4 regions of the Serratia sp. LSHTC3 genome follow, and region 3 is predicted to be linked to each of the others. Evidence: predicted binding sites of a transcription regulator. Region 3 holds the regulator's gene; each other region holds the start of a gene.

Region 1 (5,807 bases), on a different contig from region 3:
TCCGCATGGAAGAAGCTGTCGCGGAAGACCTGGGTAAAGAACACCTGGACGCCGCGTTCCGCCAACAGTTTCATGTTGGTGCCCTGCTGTTCCAGCGTGGCGATGTCCGAGACCGGAATGCCGTAAATGCGCTCCATCACCAATACGCTTTCGCGGCAGTAGTCGGAATAAACTTCCGGTACGTACAGCATTGGGCTGCCGTCGAAATTGCGGCGCAGCTGAATGGCGTTAGCCGCTTCGCGCAGCAGGTTCAATTCGTCCAGTAGAGTTTTCTCATACTCGCGTACCACTTCGCGCGGGCGCAGACGGCGGCCGTCCGGCAACAGCTTCGGCACCCAGCCTGCCAACCGGTACATCAGACGCACGTCGGCCTTGATGATCGGCCCGATATCCGGCCGGATCACCTTCAGCACCACTTCCTGGCCGGTGGTTTTCAACCGCGCGGTATGCACCTGCGCGATCGAGGCAGAGGCCAGCGGCTGCTGATCGAAGTCATCGAACCAGGTCTCCAGCGGGCCGCCCATCGCCAGCTCGATATGCTTACGCGCCAACGCGCCATCGAAAGGCGCCACCCGATCCTGCAGCAGCGTCAGCTGATCGGCAATGTGCGGCGGGAACAGATCGCGGCGGGTCGACATCATCTGGCCGAACTTGATCCAGACCGGCCCCAATTCCTGCAGCGCCAGCCGCAGACGTTCACCCAGCGGTTTGTCCTTGTGCCGATTCGGCATCCAGAACAGCAGCCGGCGGCCAAAGCGCAGCGGCAGCGTCAACCGCATTTTAGGGATCAGCTCGTCCAGCCCGTAGCTGAGAAAAACGCGGACGATAAAATACAAACGGCGCAGTTCGCCTGGGGTCATCGCTTGCCCTCCAACTTGTCCATGCGGGCAATCAGCGCTTCCGCGCTGCGGGCGAGTGCGTCAACTTCTTCGTTGAACCACACCACTTCCAGCGGCCCCGGCGCCAGGCGCCACTCTTCTGTCAACGCCTCAGCCATGTCTTGCTGCCGGCGCATAAAGCCGGCTTTCAGCAGCGAGGCGCCTTTTCCCAGCGCCTGTGTAATGCCTTGGGCGGCGATATCGCCGATGTAGGGCGCCAGCCACTCCGCCGGATCCCACTCCGCCAGATCGAGCAGGCCAACCAGCTGTTGCACCACCTGAATATCGCCTTCCACCGTCAATTCGCCGCTGCGCATCAGCACCGGCAACTGCTGGCGATCGCGCAGCTTCAGCAAGGAGGGAATGCGGCTACGCACGGTGCAATCGGCGCTGTCTTCAGACTGCCCCAGCACATCCACGCGCAGTTCGCTGAACACCAGCACCAGCGGCGAAGCCAACTCTTCCAGTTCGATGCGCAGCACCTTGCCCGCCAGGCGTTGGCGGGCGGCTTTCATGCTGCGATCGCGAAACAGCAGGTTATTCAGCGAGGTTTCCAGCGCACCGGTCAGCAGAGGGGTAAACAGCATCGGCATCTCCCTCTCAGAACTTGAAGCCGCGATGCAGGGCGACAATACCACCGGTCAGGTTGAAATAGGTGACGTTTTCAAAACCGGCGTTGCCCATCATGCCCTTCAGGGTTTCCTGATCGGGGTGCATGCGGATCGATTCCGCCAGGTAGCGGTAGCTGTCCGGATCTTTCACCACCAGCTCGCCGATCTTCGGCAGCACGTGGAAAGAGTAGGCGTCATAGGCTTTGCTCAGCGGCGCCAGCAGCGGCTTGGAGAATTCCAGCACCAGCAGACGGCCGCCCGGCTTCAGCACGCGGAACATCGAGCGCAGCGCTTTGTCTTTGTCAGTGACGTTACGCAGGCCAAAGGAGATGGTGATGCAATCGAAGTAATTGTCCGGGAACGGCAGCGCTTCGGCGTTGGCCTGCACGTAATTGATGTTGCCGACGATGCCGCGATCGCGCAGCTTCTCGCGTCCCATCTTGAGCATCGAATCGTTGATGTCCGCCAGCACCACCTGCCCCTGCTCGCCCACCATGCGGGAGAACTTGGCGGCCAGGTCGCCGGTACCGCCGGCCAGATCCAGCACGCGCTGCCCGCGGCGCACGCCGCTGCAGTCAATGGTGAAACGCTTCCAGATACGGTGAATACCGAACGACATCAGGTCGTTCATCACGTCATACTTTGCCGCTACCGAATGGAAAACGTCCGCCACCATGGCCTGTTTTTCGTCTCTAGCGACGGTGCGAAAACCGAAATCGGTGGTTTCCTGCGATTGATCTGCCATTGTCCTGCCTGCTATTCAGTCAATTTTGTGTGGATGAGTGTACCAGAAGCCCGGTGAATACCCCACCTCGCCACGGCCTCAGCCGTGCGAAACGAAGCCCGATTCCCCGGCGGTACCTTCATCGTCGTTCGTCTGCGGCAGCGCGGCGACATCATCGTCGTTCGCCTCTTCCGCTTCATCGTGTTGCGCGCCGGCTTGCTGCGCCAGCAGCGGGTTTATCGGCCGTTTGACCTCAACCCCCAACGCGCGGAAACCTTCAATTTGGCCGATAAGATTACCACGGCCTTCGCTCAGTTTGTTCATCGCCTGACGATAACTGCCCTGCGCCTTGTCCAGGCTCTGCCCCAGCGCGGACATATCGTCCACGAACAGCCGCATCTTGTCATACAGTTTCGCCGCGCGATCGGCGATGCGCTGGGCGTTCTGGCTCTGATGCTCGTAGCGCCACAGGTTGGTGATGGTACGCAGCGCCACCAGCAACGTGGTCGGGCTGACCAGCATGATGTTGTGCTTAAGCGCTTCGCTGATCAGCTCCGGCTCGCGATCGATAGCCAGCAGGAAGGCGGGCTCGACCGGAATGAACATCAGCACATAATCCAGCGAACGCAGCCCCGGCAGTTGCTGATAGTCCTTGCGGCCCAGCATGCGGATGTGGCCGCGCAGCGAGGCGATATGTTCGCTCAGCGCCGCTTCGCGCTCCGCCTCATCCTCGCCGTTGAAATAGCGCTCGTAGGCGATCAGCGACATCTTGGCGTCAATCACCACATCCTTACCCTGCGGCAGGCGCACGATCACATCGGGCTGCATGCGGCTCTGATGATCCACCCGCACGTTGACCTGCGTTTCATACTCATGCCCTTCGCGCAGGCCGGAAGCCTCCAGCACCCGGCTCAGCACCACCTCGCCCCAGTTGCCCTGCGTTTTGTTGTCGCCTTTCAGCGCCTTGGTGAGGTTGATCGCCTCGCGCGCCATCTGCGCGTTCAACTGCTGCAGATTGCGTATCTCGTGCGTCAGCGTATGGCGCTCCCGCGCTTCCTGGCCAAAGCTGTCCTGCACCTGCCGGCGGAAACCGTCCAGCTGTTCGCGCAGCGGCAACAGTAAACGATCCAAACTTTGCTTATTTTGCTCGTCCACCTTGCGGCCGCTGTGTTCAAAAATGCGGTTGGCGAGATTTTCAAACTGGGTGGTGAGCCGCTGTTCGCTGTTGATAAGCAGGCGCTGCTTCTCCTCCGCTGCCATACGCGTCTCTTCCAGACGGATGGTGACTTCGCGCAGTTCGGCTTCCTGCGCGCTGTTAACCTCGCGCTGGGCGCGCAGCTCCTGATTGAGCAGCTCGCATTCGTTGCGCCAATGGTTGAGCTGTTGCAGCTTCTCATGTCCGGCCGCCAGTTGGCTGTGCAGATTGCGCAGCTCCAGCTCGCTCTGGCGCAACTGCTGCTCGTGGCGCTGCAGCGTTTCCTGTCGCGCCGCCGTTTCCTGCTGCGCCTGCTGCAACGCTTGCTCCAGCAACCGCAGCTCGGTTTCATGTTGCGCATGCGTCTGCTGCACCCGCAGACTGGCGATCAGCCACCCCAACAGCATGCCGATCGCTACGCCGCCAATCCCATAAATCAGACTGGTATCCACCCTGCCTCCTGTTGCACCTTGCCGTTGCGGCGTTTTGCACGCCCATTGCCCGTCACGTTAAGGGGAGGCTGTATGGATGTCCAGCCTGATTTTGCCGGCCGCGCACAATATTGCGCGGCGCTGCGCAATTTAGCGAGAAATCAACCCAGCCACTGGCTGAGCCACTTGATGCCGAACGCCCCCGGCGCCAGAATGCCGAACGCCCAGATCATCGCCGACGTGACGTTGGCCAGTTGGAAATAGCGCTGCGGCATGCCGCAAATGCCGCCCACCAACGGCACCACGGCGCGCAGCGGGCCGAAGAAGCGGCCGATGAAAATGCCCAGCACGCCCCAGCGTTCAAAGAAGGCGTGGCCGCGCGCCAGCAGCTGCGGATTGCGCGACAGCGGCCACATATGGGCCACGCGATCCTGATAGTGATAGCCGATCCAGTAAGAGAGCCAGTCGCCGAAAAACGCCCCGGCGGCGGCGGCGGCCCAAATCGGCCAAAAGGCGATGCCGCTTTCGCCGATCAGCGCGCCCAGCGCCAGCAGGATCACCGTGGCCGGCAGCAGCAGCGACAAAAACGCCAGCGACTCGCCGAACGCCAGGAAGAAGATGATGGGAATGGCCCAGCCTTCGTGCTGACGCACGACGTCGCTGACCCAGTTGATAACGTCATTGAGGCTCAATACGGGGCTCCTGATACGCGATGGTTCGCCGCCTAGGATAAGCCGGGGCGAGTTAAACCCCGGTTAAACACGCAGCGATTTACTCGAGGTAGAACGCCTGCAGCGCTTCGCGCTGGGCCGCGCCCAGACCGTATTCCGCTTCCAGCCAGCGGTCGGTGGAGCCGTATTGCTGACGGATGCAGCCCAGCGCCGTCATCAGGAACTCCTCGCGCGCGCTGAGCACGTAGGCGAATTGCTCCAGCGCCGCCGCATTCAGCTTGATAGAGAGCTGATCCAGCATCTGCTCGCGGAAAGTGGCCAGCGTGGTTTCAGTCAGCAGATAGTCTTCCAGCACCGTCGCTTCGTCGGCCCCCAGCGCGAACAGCACCAGTGCCGAACCGACCCCGGTGCGATCCTTGCCGACTGCGCAGTGCTGCACGATCGCGCCGCCGCCGGGGTTGCTCAGCAGCTGCGCCAACCGCTGATAGGCCACATTGCCGAACGGCAGGCGGCGATACAGTTCCAGCATGAACGCGCGGGCGTCGAAAGCGGCCAGCGTTTCGTTGGTGAGCTTCTCCAGGTTGGCGTTGACTTCGCTGCTCAGCGGGTTGGCCGGCACGTGATGATAGTCGGCGCCATTCCACAGAATATCCGGTTTGGCCTGCACTTCGTCGGCATCGCGGTAGTCCAGCACCGAACGCACCGGCACGCCGGCGAGAAAGGCGCAGTCGTTTTCCGTCAGCCGCTCGAGGGAACCGGAACGAAACAGCAGGCCGCGCTTGATGCGGCGCCCGTCGGCCACGCCGTTGCCGCCGAAGTCACGGAAATTAATGCCGCCGTCGAGCGGCGCAAGCGAAGGATGAAGCAGGATCTGGGCGGTCATAAACGTCCTCGTTGTTTTTGTTATGACAACGCGCGGCGGCCATCGGCGCAGCGCTGAGGAGTATCACCGTAACAGATTAGTCGCGAATGGAAAAACGGGCCGCGGCGGCGGCCCGTTCAGGGGAGGCGATTACAGCAGACGGCGGGCGGCATCCACCACGATCTGCACCGCTTTGCTTTCGGTGTTTTTCATGGTCTCGGCGTTCGGGATCTCTTGCTGGGTGCGGTTAACGATCACCCCAGCCACCATGCCGGCACGCAGGCCCTGGCTGGCGCACATGGTCAGCAGCGTGGCGGACTCCATTTCATAGTTCATCACGCCCATCGCCTGCCACTCTTCCATCGAGCCTTTAAAACGGCTGACCACGCGGCCGGAGTAGGTGTCGTAACGTTCCTGGCCCGGGTAGAAAGTATC
Region 2 (5,807 bases), on a different contig from region 3:
CTCCGCCGCGCCGACCGCCTGTGCTTTGGCATGGTAGAAGGTGCCGAGATCACGCAGCGGTTGGAAAAACTCCGGCGCCAGAATCAGCACCAGAAAACCGGAAAACAGCGTTACGCCGAGGCCGTAGCTGCCGAAATTGAGTTCGCCGAGGTAGGAAAAGCCGAAGTACACCGCCACCACGGCGATGGAAATCGAGGCGAAGAACTCCAGTACGCCGGAAGAAAGGAAGGCCATGCGCAGCACTTCCATGGTGCGGCTGCGGAAGTCTTCGGAGGATTTGGCGATTTGCGCGGTTTCGGCCTGCGCGCGGTCGAACAACCGCAGGGTGTCCAGGCCGCGCAGGCGGTCGAGGAAGTTGCCGCTCAATCGCGCCAGTGCCACGAAGTTGCGGCGGTTGGCGTCGGCGGCTCCCATACCGACCAGCGCCATGAACAGCGGGATCAGCGGCGCGGTCGCCAACAGAATCAAACCGGCGGCCCAATTGATCGGGAAAACGGCGATCAGGATCAGCAGCGGGATGAAGACCGCCAGATACATCTGCGGCAGATAGCGCGAGTAATAGTCCTGCATATCCTCGATCTGCTCGACGATGATGCTGGCCCAACTGCCCGCCGGTTTGCCCTGGATCCAGGCCGGGCCGAGCTGCTGCAGCTTATCCAGCACCTGCTGGCGCATGCGCTGACGGATCACCTGGCCACACTGGAAACCGACCCGCTCCCGCAGCCAGCTCAACAGCGCCCGCAATGCGAACGCGACGATCAGCCAGATAAACGAAGGGATCAGCTGTTCGCGCGGGATGTGCTCGATGATCAGGGCGTGCAGCAGGCTGGCCAGCAGCCACGCCTGCGCCACGATCAGCAGGCCGCTGAACAGCCCCAACAGCATGGAAAGGCGCAGCCAACGCTGCGCTAACGAACTCTGGGTTTTAAGCCAACGGGTTAACTGTTGCTGTCTGGTTTTTTTCATCAGATATGCGTCTGCGTCGCCGGCGCCCGTTTGTTATGGGCTGGGTTAACGTACTGTTAAATAATAGTGTTTGGCGCAATCGGCGACAAACAAGCGAGGCCTTATGTTACCTCGTCACCCGGCAGACTGAAAAGAATAAAGCGGGCAAATATGGCTATAACAGATGGGAAGGAGAGATTGCTAAACCCAGAAACAAAAAAAGCGGCTCGAGAGCCGCTTTTTGCCGATGATGAAAACGTCTTAGCAGACTTCCGCGCCGGCGATGCCGTCCAGGTAACGTTCTGCGTCCAGCGCCGCCATACAGCCGGTGCCGGCGGAAGTGATCGCCTGGCGGTAGACGTGATCCATCACGTCGCCTGCGGCGAAGACGCCGGGGATAGTGGTTTGGGTCGCATTGCCGTGAATGCCGGACTGTACCTTGATGTAGCCGTTTTCCAGCTCCAGCTGGCCGCCGAAGATGCCGGTGTTCGGGCTGTGGCCGATAGCGATGAACACGCCGGCCAGTTCCAGTTCACGGGTTTCGTTTTCCGCTTTGGTGCTGCGGATGCGCACGCCGGTCACGCCCATTTCATCGCCCAGCACTTCGTCCAGCGTATGGTCGGTGTGCAGCACGATGTTGCCGCTTTTCACTTTTTCCATCAGCCGGTCGATCAGGATCTTCTCCGAGCGGAAGCTGTCGCGACGGTGGATCAGGTGAACCTCGGCGGCGATGTTGGACAGGTACAGCGCCTCTTCAACGGCGGTGTTGCCGCCGCCGACCACCGCGACTTTCTGGTTGCGGTAGAAGAAACCGTCGCAGGTCGCGCAGGCGGAAACGCCTTTGCCCTTGAAGGCGTCTTCGGAAGGCAGGCCAAGGTAGCGGGCGGAGGCGCCGGTCGCGATGATCAGCGCGTCGCAGCTGTATTCGCCGCTGTCGCCGAACAGGCGGAACGGACGCTGCTGCAGATCGACGCTGTTGATATGATCGAAGACGATTTCAGTCTGGAACTTCTCCGCGTGCTCGCGCATGCGCTCCATCAGCGCCGGGCCGGTCAGGCCTTCGGCGTCGCCCGGCCAGTTTTCCACTTCGGTGGTGGTGGTCAGCTGGCCGCCTTGCTCCAGACCGGTGATCAGCACCGGATTCAGGTTGGCGCGCGCCGCGTAGACGGCGGCGGTGTAACCGGCCGGGCCGGAGCCCAGAATCAGTAATTTGCTATGTTTAGCCGTGCCCATGAATAACCTCTTTATTCCACAATGGCGGACAATGAAGCCGATTGTAGGGAAAATGGCGCAGTAAAAAAAGCGCCGGGCGACGTTGTTAACGATTTGTATGATAGTTGTCGCCTATTAATGCACCCGCTGTCGGCAAATCGTACGCCGAACGCAGAAATTTACCTTATCAAAGCCGCATTCGGCCGCTGAATCGCCAACCGCGCAAAAACGGCGCATTCTGCGACTTCAGCCGCTCCCCGCCGGGGTTTATCTGCCAGCGATTCATAACCAAAAATGGGATGCAGACTTTTCGTGACGGTACGTTGTTCTGATTTTGCTTCTTTTACTTTGACAATCCGCTGCGCATTTGCGAAAACATCATAGGAAGAAGAAATTATCCCCGTAACACCAGCAAATCGTACGTATTTGCACCGCGAGGCGGCAATGCGCGATGGGTGTGCGGAGCAGAGCGCGCAAGCGTTTGCTGATTTTTTCTCGACCTAAACGTCGTTACCTGCATCGCGCGGAGTTGGACAGACAGGCTGTGCGGCGTGGAATGATGGTAGTGAAGAAGCATATGACAGGCATCGGGTCTTCGCTTGGAACGAACCCTTACACATTGACGTTGGCTAGGGTGTGGCAAGTGCACGGAAGAAAATAAGAGAGACAATAATAATGGCAGACAACAAGAAACGCCCGGGTAAAGATCTTGACCGTATCGACCGCAACATCCTGAATGAGCTGCAGAAGGATGGGCGTATTTCGAACGTCGAGCTTTCGAAGCGCGTGGGGTTATCCCCGACACCATGTTTGGAACGCGTGCGCCGTCTCGAGCGCCAGGGTTTCATTCATGGCTATACCGCATTGCTTAACCCGCATTATCTGGATGCGTCCCTGCTGGTTTTCGTGGAGATCACGCTGAACCGCGGCGCGCCGGATGTGTTTGAGCAATTCAACTCGGCAGTGCAGAAGCTTGAAGAGATTCAGGAGTGTCATCTGGTTTCCGGCGATTTCGACTACCTGTTGAAAACCCGCGTACCGGACATGTCGGCTTACCGCAAATTGCTGGGCGAAACCTTGCTGCGTTTGCCGGGGGTTAACGACACCCGTACCTACGTAGTGATGGAAGAAGTGAAACAGAGTAACCGTCTGGTTATCAAAACACGGTAAGGTGCAGGTGCAAAACCTGATTAAATTGGTTACACTCCTGTTTATTCATACAGTTTCGGCGCCGGGGCAGTTTCTCGGCGCTGTTGCTATGTCAGCTAACAGGAACCTGGAGAGCCTTTCTTGAGCCAGGAATATACAGAAGATAAAGAAGTTACCCTGAAAAGACTCAGCAGTGGCCGGCGTTTGCTGGAAGCTGTGCTTATCGTGGTAGCGATTTTTGCCGTTTACCTCATGGCTGCGTTGGTCAGTTTCAATCCGTCTGACCCAAGCTGGTCGCAGACCGCGTGGCATGAGCCGATTCACAATCTGGGCGGCGGTGTCGGGGCCTGGTTGGCCGATACGCTGTTCTTCACCTTCGGGGTGCTCGCCTACGCGATACCGCCGATCATGCTGGTCCTGTGCTGGGCGGCTTATCGCCAACGCAGCAACAGAGACTACATCGACTATTTCGCGCTTTCCCTGCGCCTGATCGGCACCCTGGCGTTAGTGCTCACCTCCTGCGGGCTGGCGGCGCTGAACGTCGACGATCTCTATTACTTCGCTTCCGGCGGCGTGATCGGCAGCCTGCTGAGCAACGCCATGTTGCCGTGGTTCAACGGCATCGGCGCTACGCTGGCGCTGCTGTGCGTATGGGCGGCGGGGTTGACGCTGTTTACCGGCTGGTCCTGGCTGGTGATCGCCGAGAAGATCGGCGGGGCGGTGCTGGGCGTCGCGACGGTGATGACCAATCGCTCACGTCGCGAAGAGCGCTATTTTGAGGATGACGAGCGTTACGTCGACGACGAACCTGAGCAGGCAGAGAAGGGCGCCGCCGCAGCGGTTGCCGCGACCGCCGCCGGAGCCGCGGCCGCCGATGACGACGTGCTGTTCTCCGCGCCTTCGGTCACCGAAAGCGCCAAAGCGGCGGCGGAAGACGCCGCCGATCCGTTGCTCAGCGGCCTGCGCGCCGACGATGGCGAGCTTGAAGCAGAAGCCGCATCCATCGCGCCGGCGGCTTCGCCTGCACCGGCGGTGAAGGCAGAGATCCACGAGCCCGTTGCAGCGCCGATCGCCACACAGGCGCCGTCGGTGACGGTGGCGCCGGCCGCGCCGGCCTCTGTCAATCAGCACCCGGTGAGCGCCCCGGCGCAAGACGCTACGCCGCCGCTGTATTCCTTCGAGATCCCGGAGGAAACGCCCGCGCCTAAGGCGACGCGTCCTGTCGATCCTTATCAGGATGACGATGAGCCGCGCCTCGGCAACTGGCAAGAGCCGGCCGCACCGCAGCCGCCGGCGCGTTCTCCCTTTGATTTTACCGCCGCACAGCGTGACAGCGTCGACATCGGCAATTCGAGCGGTTTCAGCGCCACCGGCGCCAAACCGCAGCCGGATACGGCGGCAGCCGCTGCTGCTGCTGGTGCCGCGGCGGCGACCTTTATGCCGGCCTTTACGGCGACCAGCGACGGCAATCCGCAGGTTAAGCAGGGCATCGGCCCTGAACTGCCGCGGCCGAATCCGGTGCGCATCCCGACCCGTCGCGAACTGGCTTCCTACGGCATCAAGCTACCTTCGCAGCGTGCGGCCGAACAGGAGCAGCGCCAGACAGAGGCGGAGCCTCAGCAGCCGGCGACGGTGAACCCGCAAGAAGAAGAGGCGCTGCAGGAAGCCGCGCTGCGTCAGGCGTTTGCCGAGCAGCAGAGCCAGCGCTATGGCGAAAGTTACGCGCCTGAGGAACAAGATGACGAGAGCGCATTGCAGGAAGCCGAGCTGAGCAAGGCGTTTGCCGAGCAGCAGCACCAACGCTACGGCGAAGGCTATCAACAGGACGACGAAGAGGCGCAGCAAGAGGCAGCGCTGCGCCAGGCGTTCGCCGAGCAGCAGCAGGCGCGCTACGGCCAGCAAGCACCTGCTCCGCAGGCACCGGCCACCAGCCCGATCGATACCCGCAATGCTTTCAGCTTCTCGCCGATGGCGGATCTGGTGGACGATGGCCCGAGCGAGCCAATGTTCACGCTGTCCCCGCAGCTTGAAGAGCGCATTGAACAGCAAAGCGAGCAGGAGGACGATGTGCCGTTCGGTCAGTTTGAGCCTGTGGCGCCTGCGGCTCAACCTCAGCAATCGCATCAGCCGCCTCAACAATACCAACAGCCGCCGCAGCAATACCAGCAGCCGCAGCAACAGCAGTATCAACAGCCGTCGCAGCCGCAATATCAGCAGCCGCAGCAACCGGCGCAGCAGCAGCCTCAGCAAGCTCAGGCCGAGCAACATCCGGCGATGGACAGCCTGATTCACCCGTTCCTGATGCGCAACGATCAGCCGCTGCAGAAGCCGACCACGCCGCTGCCGACGCTGGATCTGTTGACCGAAGCGCCGAAAGAGGTGGAGCCGGTCGATTCCTTCGCGCTGGAACAGAAGGCGCGCCTGGTGGAGGCCAGCCTGGCTGATTACCGCGTGAAAGCCGACGTGGTGGACATCCTGCCGGGGCCGGTCATCACCCGCTT
Region 3 (5,807 bases):
TCTAGTTAAACATGGAAATAAAAAAGCCAAAACACAGGATAAAAAACCATTAACAAACAAGATAAAAACAAAAAACGCTAACAAACAACGAACTAACGCGAACAGACCAAGGCTGAAAACATGTAAGCAAACATGATCAAAATCATAAGAAAAACTAACCATTAACCCAACAAGACGTCCGGTTTAATGGGCAGTAAACCAGCTGCCGCGCACCTGGTGACGGTGCCAAATCCAGCCCAACGCCAGGCCGCGCAGCGCCAGAAACACCGCCAGCGCCAGCCAAAGCCCGTGGTTGCCAAGCAGCGGCACGCTGAGCAGCGCAATACCATATCCCGCCGCGGCCACCGCCATGCTGTTGCGCATCTCGGCGCCGCGCGTGGCGCCGATAAACATGCCGTCCAGCAAATAGCACCACACCCCAACCAGCGGCAGAATGACCTGCCAGGGTAAATAATGGGCGGCCAACGCACGCAGTTCCGGCAAAGAGGTCAAGGCTGCCACGATCTGCTGGCCGGTAACGGCATACGCCAGGCCGAAGGCCAACGCGACCAGCCCTGCCTGCCTGCAGGCCGCATGCCACACTTTGCGCAGTTGGCTGTCGTCCCGGGCGCCGTAGGCGTGGCCCGAATGAGCCTCCACCGCATAAGCGAAACCGTCGAGCGCATAGGCGGTGAACGTCAGCAGATTCATCAATACCGCATTGACCGCCACCACCTCGCTTCCCAGGCGAGCGCCGAAAATGGTCAACGACGCAAAGCACAGTTGCAGCAACAATGAGCGCAGCATGATGTCGCGGTTGAGCGCCAGCAGGCGACGCAGATCGCCACGCCAGGCCTGGCGCAGCATCTGCAGGGTAATACCGCGCAGGCGCATCACCCGCCACGCCAACCACAGGCCGAGCAGCAGCGTAGCGTATTCGGCGATGGCGGTTGCCGCCGCCGCCCCCCGCACATTCCAGCCCAGGCCCATCACCAGCCAGATATCCAGCACGATGTTCAGCAGGTTGCCGACGATCAGCAGGATCACCGGCGCCCGCACGTACTGTACGCCAAGCAGCCAGCCCAGCAGCACCAGGTTGGCCAGCGCCGCCGGGGCGCTTAACCAGCGGATCTCAAGAAAACGCCGCGCCTGTTCCAGCACGTCGGCATCGCCGCCGACGATCCGCAGCGCCAGTTCGATCAGCGGATAGCGCAGCAGGACGATCGCCACCCCGGCCAACAGCGCCAGCAGCAGCGGTTGCATAAAGGCGCGCGCCAGCGCCTGGGGGTTCTGCGCCCCCAGCGCTTGCGCCGCCAGGCCGGTAGTGCTCATGCGCAGGAACAGCAGCAGCATGAACAGGAAGCTGGTCGCCACCGCACCGATCGCCACGCCCCCCAGATAAATGGGGCTGTCGAGGTGGCCGATCACCGCGGTGTCCACCAACCCGAGCAGCGGCACGGTAATATTGGAGAAGATCATCGGCAGGGCGAGGCGCCACAGGGCTTTATCGGTGTCGCTGGTGAAAGCGGAAATCAGGCGCATGATGGGATGTTCCTGTGACTGAGTGACAAAGGGCGAAGTCAGAAACAAAAACGCCCCAAAACAGGGGCGATTGATACAGGGAGCGGCGGTGATGGCGCGGCGATTAAATCCAGTCGCCGTTGCGGATCACGCCGACCGCCAGCCCTTCGATAGTGAAATTCTGCTGACGCAGATCGACCACGATCGGTTGGAATTCGTTGTTCTCCGGCAGCAGTTCAACCACGTTGCCGTGCTTTTTCAAGCGCTTGACCGTCACTTCGTCTTCGATCCGCGCGACCACGACCTGGCCGTTGCGCACGTCTTGCGTTTTGTGCACCGCCAGCAGATCGCCATCCAGAATGCCGATGTCGCGCATTGACATGCCGTTCACCCGCAGCAGGAAATCGGCGCTCGGTTTAAACAGGGAAGGATCCACCTGGTAGTGCCCTTCGATGTGCTGCTGCGCCAGCAGCGGCTCGCCGGCGGCGACGCGGCCGATCAGCGGCAGCCCTTCTTCTTCTTCCATCAGCAGACGGATACCGCGCGAGGCACCGGAGACGATTTCGATCACGCCTTTGCGTGCCAGCGCCTTCAGGTGCTCTTCGGCGGCGTTAGGCGAACGGAACCCCAGACGCATCGCGATCTCGGCACGCGTTGGTGGCATGCCCGTTTGCGAAATGTGCTCGCGAATCAGATCGTAGACCTCTTGCTGTCTGGTAGTTAGTGCTTTCATTCCGCCCCCTGTTTGTTTATACAGTCTTGCTGTGAGTATATACAGGTAAGCGCGGATTGGGAACCGAAGAATAAATAAAAATCAGTCAGTAGGCGCTTTTCGTCAGCCGAAATGCTGCCATAAGACCGTGCCCCAAACGAACAGCGCCAGCACGATCGCCAGCGACACCGCCGCCGATCCCATGTCCTTGGCCCGCCCGGACAGCTCGTGATGTTCGCTGCCGATGCGATCCACCACCGCCTCGATCGCGCTGTTCAGGATCTCGACGATCATCACCAGCGCTACCGATCCGATCAATAAAATGCGCGCTATCGCACCCACATCCAGCCAGACAGCCAGTATGATAGCCAGAAGGGTGACCACCAGTTCCTGGCGGAAAGCCGCTTCGTGCTGCCAGGCGGCGGATAGCCCTTTATAAGAATAGCCGGCTGCCTTGATGATGCGGGTCAGTCCGGTTGCTTGGTTTGCCATGTTTTCGTGCCTTTCTCAGAGGTCGGTCATAATAAAAAGAGTCTAGAACAGTCCGCGCTGACGGCTCTCGGTTTTCGAACACCACAGATCTGCTACCCGGTTTCTGGTATGCTTGCGGCGCATTGCTAACAAGAGGCTTCACGTTGTTATGTCAGGTTGGCGTAAAATTTATTATAAAATATTGAATTTACCACTTAAATTGTTGGTAAGAAGTAAGGTCATCCCTTCAGATCCGGTTACCGAGCTAGGGTTGGATCCCTCACGGCCGATTTTGTATGTTTTACCTTACAATTCCAAGGCGGATTTGCTGACGCTGCGCACCCAGTGCCTGGCGCAGGATCTGCCCGATCCGCTCAACTCGCTGGAGATCGACGGCACCGTGCTGCCGAGCTACGTGTTCATTCACGACGGCCCGCGCGTATTCCGCTATTACACCCCAAAAGAAGAGTCGGTAAAGCTGTTCCACGACTATCTGGATCTGCATCGCAGCAACCCGGATCTCGACATTCAGATGCTGCCGGTTTCGGTGATGTTCGGCCGTTCGCCGGGCCGCGAAGGCCACGGCACGCCGCACCTGCGTCTGTTGAACGGCGTGCAGAAATTCTTCGCCGTGCTGTGGCTCGGCCGCGACAGCTTCGTGCGTTTCTCCAACACCGTGTCGCTGCGCCGCATGGCTACCGAACACGGCACGGATAAAACCATCGCGCAGAAACTGGCGCGCGTGGCGCGCATGCACTTCTCGCGTCAGCGCCTGGCCGCGGTGGGCCCGAGTCTGCCGGCCCGTCAGGATCTGTTCAACAAGCTGTTGGCGTCCAAAGCGATCGAAAAAGCGGTCGAGGACGAAGCGCGCAGCAAGAAGATCTCGCACGAGAAGGCCCAGCAGAACGCCATCGCGCTGATGGAAGAGATCGCCGCCGACTTCTCCTACGAAACCGTGCGCCTGTCCGACCGCGTGCTGAGCTGGACCTGGAACCGGCTGTATCAGGGCATCAACGTCACCAACGCCGAGCGCGTGCGCCAGCTGGCGCAGGACGGCCACGAGATCGTCTACGTGCCCTGCCACCGCAGCCACATGGACTATCTGCTGCTGTCGTACGTGCTGTATCACCAGGGCCTGGTGCCGCCGCACATCGCTGCGGGCATCAACCTCAACTTCTGGCCGGCGGGCCCGATCTTCCGTCGCCTGGGCGCGTTCTTCATCCGCCGCACCTTTAAAGGCAACAAGCTGTACTCGACGGTGTTCCGTGAATACCTCGGCGAGCTGTTCACCCGCGGTTACTCGGTGGAATATTTCGTGGAAGGCGGCCGTTCCCGCACCGGGCGTTTGCTGGAGCCGAAGACCGGCACCCTGTCGATGACCATCCAGGCGATGCTGCGCGGCGGCACCCGTCCGATCACGCTGGTGCCGATTTACATCGGTTACGAACACGTGATGGAAGTGGGTACCTACGCCAAAGAGCTGCGCGGCGCCACCAAGGAAAAAGAGAGCCTGCCGCAGATGCTGCGCGGCCTGCGCAAGCTGCGCAACCTGGGCCAGGGATACGTCAACTTCGGCGAACCGCTGCCATTGACGGCTTACCTCAACCAGAACGTGCCGCAGTGGCGCGAATCGATCGATCCGATCGAGGCTCAGCGTCCAAGCTGGCTGACGCCGACGGTCAACGATCTGGCCGGCCAGATCATGGTGCGCATCAACAATGCCGCCGCAGCCAACGCCATGAACCTGTGTTCCACCGCGCTGCTGGCCTCGCGTCAGCGTTCGCTGACCCGCGAGCAGCTGGTCGAGCAGCTCGAGTGCTACCTGCAGCTGATGCGCAACGCGCCTTACGCGCGTGACGTCACCGTGCCGACGCAAACGCCGGATGAGCTGCTGGATCACGCGCTGAACATGAACAAGTTCGAGGTGGAGAAGGACAGCATCGGCGACATCATCATCCTGCCGCGCGAGCAGGCGGTGCTGATGACCTATTACCGCAACAACATCCACCATCTGCTGGTGTTGCCGTCGCTGATCGCCAGCATCGTGATGCATCATCGCCGGGTGTCGCGCGCCGAGCTGCTGCGCCAGATCGGCATGATCTACCCGATGCTGAAAGCCGAGCTGTTCCTGCATAACGACAAGGAACAGCTGCCGGAGGTGCTGCGGCCGATGATCGACGAGCTGATCCGTCAACAGCTGATCTGCGACAAAGGCGACGATCTGGTGCTCAACCCGGCGCGCATTCGCCCGCTGCAGCTGCTGGCCGCCGGGGTGCGCGAAACCCTGCAACGCTACGCCATCACCATGTCGATCCTCAGCGCCAACCCGAGCATCAACCGCGGCGCGCTGGAGAAAGAGAGCCGCATCATGGCGCAACGTCTGTCGGTGCTGCACGGCATCAATGCGCCGGAGTTCTTCGACAAGGCGGTGTTCTCCACCCTGGTGGCGACGCTGCGTGAAGAAGGCTACATCAACGACAGCGGCGATGCGATCCGCGAGCACACCCTCGAGGTGTACAGCATGCTGAGCGATCTGATCACGCCGGAAATCAAGCTGACCATCGAAAGCGTCAACATGCCGGAAGAGACCAACGCTCTGCCGCAAACCGATGCGGAAGAAGAGAAAGACGAGTGATTTCGCCCGGCGCGGAAACACAAAAGGCACCCCTTGGGGTGCCTTTTTTCTTGCGGCAGGGAACCGTTACGCCGGCAGATAGCTCAGCGCGATGCCGATAAACACCACCAGCCCGACATAGTTGTTCTGCAGAAAGGCCTTGAAGCAGGCGTCGCGCTCGCGCCCGGCGATCTGCTTCTGCTGGTGAATGAACAGTGCGCCCGCCAGCAGCAGCGACCAGTAAAACGCGCCGCCGAGCTGCGCCAGATAACCGACCCACACCAGCAGCAACAACGTCGCGAACTGCAACAGCCCGACGATCAGCTTGTCATAACGCCCGAACAGGATAGCGGTGGACTTGATGCCGATTTTCAGATCATCGTCGCGATCGACCATCGCATACAGCGTGTCATAGGCCACCGTCCAGCAGATGTTCGCCAGCAGCAGCAGCCAGCAGCTGAGCGGCAGCGATTCGCTGACCGCCGCATAGCCCATCGGAATGCCCCAGCC
Region 4 (5,807 bases), on a different contig from region 3:
TCGGCATTTCGGTGCCGGTGAACAACCTGGTCTACAACCTGATCCTGCGCGACGGCGCGCTGGTGGAAGGCGTCGATCTGAGCTTCCTCAACTTCATCACCTTCATCGGCGTGATCGCGGCGCTGGTGCAGATTCTGGAGATGATCCTCGATCGCTTCTTCCCGTCGCTGTATAACGCGCTCGGCATCTTCCTGCCGCTCATCACCGTGAACTGCGCCATCTTCGGCGGCGTGTCCTTCATGGTGCAGCGCGACTACAACTTCGCCGAATCGGTGGTGTACGGCATCGGTTCCGGCACCGGCTGGATGCTGGCGATCGTCGCCATGGCGGGGATCCGCGAAAAACTCAAGTATGCCAACGTGCCGGCAGGGCTGCGCGGTCTGGGCATTACCTTTATCACCACCGGACTGATGGCGCTGGGCTTCATGTCCTTCTCCGGTGTTCAGTTGTAAAGGCGGGAAGAATTTATGGAAATTATTTTAGGCGTAGCGATGTTCACCGCCATCGTGATGGTGCTGGTGTTGCTGATCCTGTTCGCCAAATCGAAGCTGGTGAACACCGGCGACATCGCGGTGGAAATCAACGGCGATCTGGATAAGAGCTTCCATGCGCCGGCGGGCGACAAGCTGCTCAACGTGCTCTCCAGCCAGGGGATCTTCGTCTCCTCGGCCTGCGGCGGCGGCGGCTCCTGCGGCCAGTGCCGGGTGGTGATCAAAGAGGGCGGCGGCGATATCCTGCCGACCGAGCTCTCGCACATCAACAAGCGCGAAGCGAAAGAGGGTTGCCGCCTGGCGTGCCAGGTGAACGTGAAGCAGAACCTGAAGATCGAGCTGCCGGAAGAGATCTTCGGCGTGAAGAAATGGGAATGCGAGGTTATCTCCAACGATAACAAAGCCACCTTTATCAAAGAGCTGAAGCTGAAGATCCCCGATGGGGAAGACGTGCCGTTCCGCGCGGGCGGTTTCATCCAGATCGAAGCGCCGGCGCACGACATCAGCTACGCCGACTTCGACGTGCCGCAGGAGTATCGCGGCGACTGGGACAAGTTCAACCTGTTCCGCTACCGCTCGACGGTGAACGACACCACGGTGCGCGCCTACTCGATGGCCAACTATCCGGAAGAAAAGGGCATCATCATGCTCAACGTGCGTATCGCCACGCCGCCGCCGAACAATCCGGACGTGCCGCCGGGCATCATGTCTTCCTATATCTGGTCGCTGAAGCCGGGCGACAAGGTGACCATCTCCGGGCCGTTCGGCGAGTTCTTCGCCAAGGACACCGACGCCGAAATGATCTTTATCGGCGGCGGCGCGGGCATGGCGCCGATGCGCTCGCACATCTTCGATCAGCTCAAGCGTCTGAACTCGAAGCGCAAGATCACTTTCTGGTACGGCGCGCGTTCGCTGCGCGAGATGTTCTATGAAGACGACTTCAACCAGCTGCAGGCGGAGAACGAAAACTTCACCTGGCACGTGGCGCTGTCGGATCCGCAGCCGGAAGATAACTGGACCGGCTACACCGGCTTTATCCATAATGTTCTGCTGGAGAACTACCTGAAAAACCACCCGGCGCCGGAAGACTGCGAGTTTTACATGTGCGGGCCGCCGATGATGAACGCCGCGGTGATCAAGATGCTCAAAGATCTGGGTGTCGAAGACGAAAATATCATGCTGGATGACTTTGGTGGCTAAATTGCGCGCATTGGCGACGAAGAACTGGCTGACGGGCGTGGCGCTGAGCGCCACCCTGCTGCTGACCGGCTGCGGGCCGGAACAGGTGGATCTGACGGGTAAAACCATGGGCACCTCGTATTCGATCCGTTACGTGACCGGCGACGATACGCCGTCGGCGCGCGAGATGCAGGCGGAGATCGACAAACGGCTGGAACAGGTGAACGATCAGATGTCCACCTACCGGCCGGATTCCGAGCTAAGCCGCTTCAACGCCAGCCGCGACATTGACCGGCCGTTCCCGGTTTCGCCGGCCGCCGCCGAAGTGGTGCGCGAAGCGCTGCGCATCAACCGCGTCACCGATGGCGCGCTGGACGTGACCGTCGGGCCGCTGGTCAACCTATGGGGTTTCGGCCCGGAAGGGCGACCGGACAAAGTGCCGAGCGAGGCGGAACTGGAGCACCGCCGCGCCTGGACCGGCGCCGACAAGCTGTCGGTGCAGGGCAGCGCGCTGGTGAAAAGCATCCCCGAGCTGTATGTCGACCTGTCTTCGATTGCCAAAGGATACGGCGTGGACGTGGTGGCGGAGTATCTGCAATCGCAACACGTGAAAGACTACATGGTGGATATCGGCGGTGAAGTTCGTACCCGCGGGCGCAACGGCGAGCAAAAGCCGTGGCGCATTGCCATCGAGCGCCCGACCGCCGGCGCGCAGCAGCAGGCGCAGCTGGTGATCCAGCCGGGGGAGATGTCGATCGCCACCTCGGGTGACTATCGCAACTACTTCGAACAGGACGGGGTGCGCTATTCGCACACCATCGATCCGGTCACCGGGCGGCCGATCCATCATCGGCTGGTGTCGATCACCGTGCTGAGCCCAACCTGCATGACCGCCGACGGCCTGTCCACCGGCCTGAACGTGATGGGGCCAGAGCGCGGCATGGCGCTGGCCAACCTGCTCGGTATCCCGGTGTTCATGATCGTGAAAACCGCCGACGGGTTTGAGGAGCGTTATTCGGACGCGTTCAAACCCTATCTGAAAAAGCGTTCGTGAGGTTGCTATGTTGACGGTATTCGCCGCTACCTTCGTGTTGTTCCTGCTGATCGTCGGCGGGATGTCGCTGGGTTACGTGTTCAAACGCAAAAGCCTGCAGGGCAGCTGCGGCGGCATCACCGCGCTGGGCATGGAGAAAGTCTGCGACTGCCCGGAGCCGTGCGATGCGCGCAAAAAGCGCGAAGCCAAAGCGGCACAGCGGCGCGAGCAGTTGGACAAGCACCGCATTCTGTAGCGAAGCGAAAACCCGGCCTTGGCCGGGTTTTTTTATTTCGCCTTGCGGAAGCTTTTCGCTTCGGCCGGTGAGTTGACCATCACGCCGTCGGCCCCCAGCGCCAGCGCCTGCTGATACTCCTGCGGCGTGTTGACGCCGAACAGAATGATGTGCGCCGGGCCCTGCGAGCGGAAACAATCCATCGACTCTTTATCCCAGGTCAGAAACGCCTTCGAGCGCCCTTCGCCGAGGGTGTACTTCTCTACCACTTCCACCTCACGCTTCAGCTCCAGCCCATACCAGCGCGGCTGTCGGTTGTCCGGTTTGACATCGCACTGGTGCGCCATGGTGACGTTAGCCAGCAGCGTGCGGGTCTCGTCGCGGCTTTCGAAGCGCGGGATGGCCGGCGGCAGCGCCTGCAGGTATTTGGCATCGGTAGAGTAGACGCGGGTGCGGTTCAGGCTGTCGGTGCTTTCCAGCGTCGCCAGCAGCGCCTGGCCAAACTGCGCCGGATCGGCGTCCGGGGATTTGATGTCCAGATAGAAGGTGACGTGCGGGAACGCCTTTAGCACCTCGTCCAGCCGCGGAATGCCGATGCCCTGGCCGCGGAACGGATGTGCATCGCCTTTGGCGAAGGCCCAGCCGGCATCGGTCTCGGCCAATTGCGCGGCGGTATAGGCAGAGACCGGGCCCTGCCGGTTGGTCAGCGCCTTCAGATCCGAGGGGCGATACAGCACGATGACGCCGTCTTTGGATGCTTGCAGGGTGATCCAAACGGCGTCGGCGCCGTTTTTCAGCGCGGTTTCGATGGCGATGCGGGTGTTTTCCGGCGCATCGGCGGTGCCGCCGCGATGGGCGACGATCGCCGGCGCGTGACCGGTGGCGGCGCTGGCCGCCAACGCGCTCAGCGACAGCGCGGAAGCCAGCAGCCAATGAGAAAATCTGATCATGTAGGGTACCTTGTCGTTATCGTTGTGGTGAGCCGCACGGGATAGCGGAGATCATACTATTGAAAAATTAAGCTTTTTTAACAACGCGGAAATATCTGGCGGAAACGGCGCTTTCATCGAAGCCTGCGGCCTTGAGCTTTCGGTATCTGACTGTATACTTATACAGTGTTACTGGAGGGTGCGATGCGTAAAATCATTCATGTCGATATGGACTGCTTCTTCGCGGCGGTGGAAATGCGCGACGATCCCAGCCTGCGCGATATCCCGCTGGCGATTGGCGGCAGCGCCGATCGGCGCGGGGTGATCAGCACCGCCAACTACCCGGCGCGGCGCTACGGCGTGCATAGCGCCATGTCTACGGCGATGGCGCTCAAGCTGTGTCCGCATCTCACCCTGCTGCCGGGGCGCATGGCGGCCTACAAAGAGGCTTCGTTGCATATCCGTGAAATCTTCGCCCGCTATACCCCGTTGATCGAGCCGCTGTCGCTCGATGAAGCCTATCTCGACGTGACCGACAGCCCGCAATGCAACGGCTCGGCGACGCTGATCGCTCAGGAGATCCGTCAGGCGATCGCCGATGAGCTGAATCTCACCGCGTCGGCCGGCGTCGCGCCGATCAAGTTTCTCGCCAAAATCGCTTCCGAGATGAACAAGCCGAATGGGCAATACGTGATCACCCCGGCGCAGGTGCCGGCGTTTTTGCAGCAGCTGCCGCTCAGCAAAATCCCCGGCGTCGGCAAGGTGACCGCCAAACGGCTGGAGGAAGTGGGGCTTATCACCTGCGCCGACGTGCAGCAATACGATTTGGCGCAGCTGCTCAAGCGCTTCGGCAAGTTCGGCCGGGTGCTGTGGGAGCGGTGTCAGGGCATCGATCGGCGCGAAATCTCGGCGGAGCGGCTGCGTAAATCGGTGGGCGTGGAGCGCACGCTGGCGGAGGACATTCACGACTGGGAAGATTGCGAAACGCTGATTATCGACAAACTCTACCCCGAGCTGGAGATGCGGCTGCGTAAGGTGAAGCCGGATCTGCATATCGCCCGGCAGGGCGTGAAGCTGAAGTTTCAGGATTTTCAGCAAACCACCCAGGAGCACGTGTTCCCGGTGCTGAATCAGCAGGATTTGCTGGCGGTGGCGCGGCAGGCGTGGCGCGAACGGCGTGAAGGGCGCGGCGTGCGGCTGGTGGGGCTACATGTGACGCTGCTCGATCCGCAGCTGGAGCGGCAGCTGGCGCTGCCTTGGGAATAAAAAAGCCGGCGATTAGCCGGCTTTTTGCGTTAAGCGCGCAGATTACGCGCGCTCAGGGATCGCTTTCAGCAGCGAGGTCAGCAGCTTCCAGTACAGACCGACGCTTTCGATATGCACCTGCTCATCCGGCGAGTGCGGGCCGGTGATGGTTGGCCCGATCGATACCATGTCCATGTTTGGATACGGCTTTTTGAACAGACCGCATTCCAGGCCGGCGTGGATCACCATGATGTTCGGCGTCTTGTTGAACAGCTCCTGATACAGCTCGCGCACCAGGTGCATCACCGGCGAGTCGGCGTCCGGCTGCCAGCCCGGGTAGCCGCCCTTCGGTGCCACCTTGGCGCCGGCCAGCTGGCCCAGCGCGGTCAGCATCTCGACCACGTAATCTTTGCCGCTGTCGATCAGAGAGCGGATCAGGCAGATGATTTCCGCTTCGTTTTCGCTGGTGGTGACCACGCCGACGTTCAGCGAGGTTTCCACTACGCCTTTCACCGCGTCGCTCATGCGGATCACGCCGTTCGGCGTGCCGTTCAGCAGCGCCAGGAAGCGTTGCTGGCTGTCGGCGCTCAGCGCCTGCGAAGCGCTGGTGACCGGCTCCAGCAGCACGGTGATGTTCTTCTCTTTGGCGGAGAGTTCGTTCTGCAGCACCGCCAGGAACTCCTGGCTCAGCGCTT

What was found. Region 3 encodes LexA, which represses DNA repair genes until DNA is damaged. Its sites were predicted from a motif close to TNCTGTATGTACATACAGNA; they were not measured.
Region 1: the regulator LexA is predicted to act here: its motif matches at 3,927-3,946, upstream of rmuC (DNA recombination protein RmuC).
Region 2: the regulator LexA is predicted to act here: its motif matches at 3,363-3,382, upstream of AC2CGI_RS09375 (DNA translocase FtsK 4TM domain-containing protein).
Region 4: the regulator LexA is predicted to act here: its motif matches at 4,037-4,056, upstream of dinB (DNA polymerase IV).

The regions. Positions count from the first base shown of each region.
Region 1 covers NZ_JBXUNP010000006.1:286,056-291,862, reverse strand. Annotated here, with positions in the region: gene ubiB (ubiquinone biosynthesis regulatory protein kinase UbiB) at 1-860, opposite strand, end outside; gene ubiJ (ubiquinone biosynthesis protein UbiJ) at 857-1,465, opposite strand; gene ubiE (bifunctional demethylmenaquinone methyltransferase/2-methoxy-6-polyprenyl-1,4-benzoquinol methylase UbiE) at 1,479-2,234, opposite strand; gene rmuC (DNA recombination protein RmuC) at 2,313-3,860, opposite strand; gene AC2CGI_RS21230 (DedA family protein) at 4,001-4,531, opposite strand; gene AC2CGI_RS21225 (tyrosine-protein phosphatase) at 4,611-5,393, opposite strand; gene udp (uridine phosphorylase) at 5,523-5,807, opposite strand, start outside.
Region 2 covers NZ_JBXUNP010000002.1:449,371-455,177, forward strand. Annotated here, with positions in the region: gene cydD (heme ABC transporter permease/ATP-binding protein CydD) at 1-966, opposite strand, end outside; gene trxB (thioredoxin-disulfide reductase) at 1,207-2,178, opposite strand; gene lrp (leucine-responsive transcriptional regulator Lrp) at 2,833-3,327, shown strand; gene AC2CGI_RS09375 (DNA translocase FtsK 4TM domain-containing protein) at 3,448-5,807, shown strand, end outside.
Region 3 covers NZ_JBXUNP010000004.1:511,273-517,079, forward strand. Annotated here, with positions in the region: gene dinF (MATE family efflux transporter DinF) at 184-1,521, opposite strand; gene lexA (transcriptional repressor LexA) at 1,625-2,233, opposite strand; gene AC2CGI_RS18080 (diacylglycerol kinase) at 2,336-2,704, opposite strand; gene plsB (glycerol-3-phosphate 1-O-acyltransferase PlsB) at 2,853-5,318, shown strand; gene ubiA (4-hydroxybenzoate octaprenyltransferase) at 5,385-5,807, opposite strand, start outside.
Region 4 covers NZ_JBXUNP010000009.1:43,299-49,105, reverse strand. Annotated here, with positions in the region: gene nqrE (NADH:ubiquinone reductase (Na(+)-transporting) subunit E) at 1-452, shown strand, start outside; gene nqrF (NADH:ubiquinone reductase (Na(+)-transporting) subunit F) at 468-1,691, shown strand; gene AC2CGI_RS22980 (FAD:protein FMN transferase) at 1,675-2,724, shown strand; gene nqrM ((Na+)-NQR maturation NqrM) at 2,732-2,959, shown strand; gene AC2CGI_RS22970 (glycerophosphodiester phosphodiesterase family protein) at 2,992-3,888, opposite strand; gene dinB (DNA polymerase IV) at 4,072-5,133, shown strand; gene pepD (beta-Ala-His dipeptidase) at 5,176-5,807, opposite strand, start outside.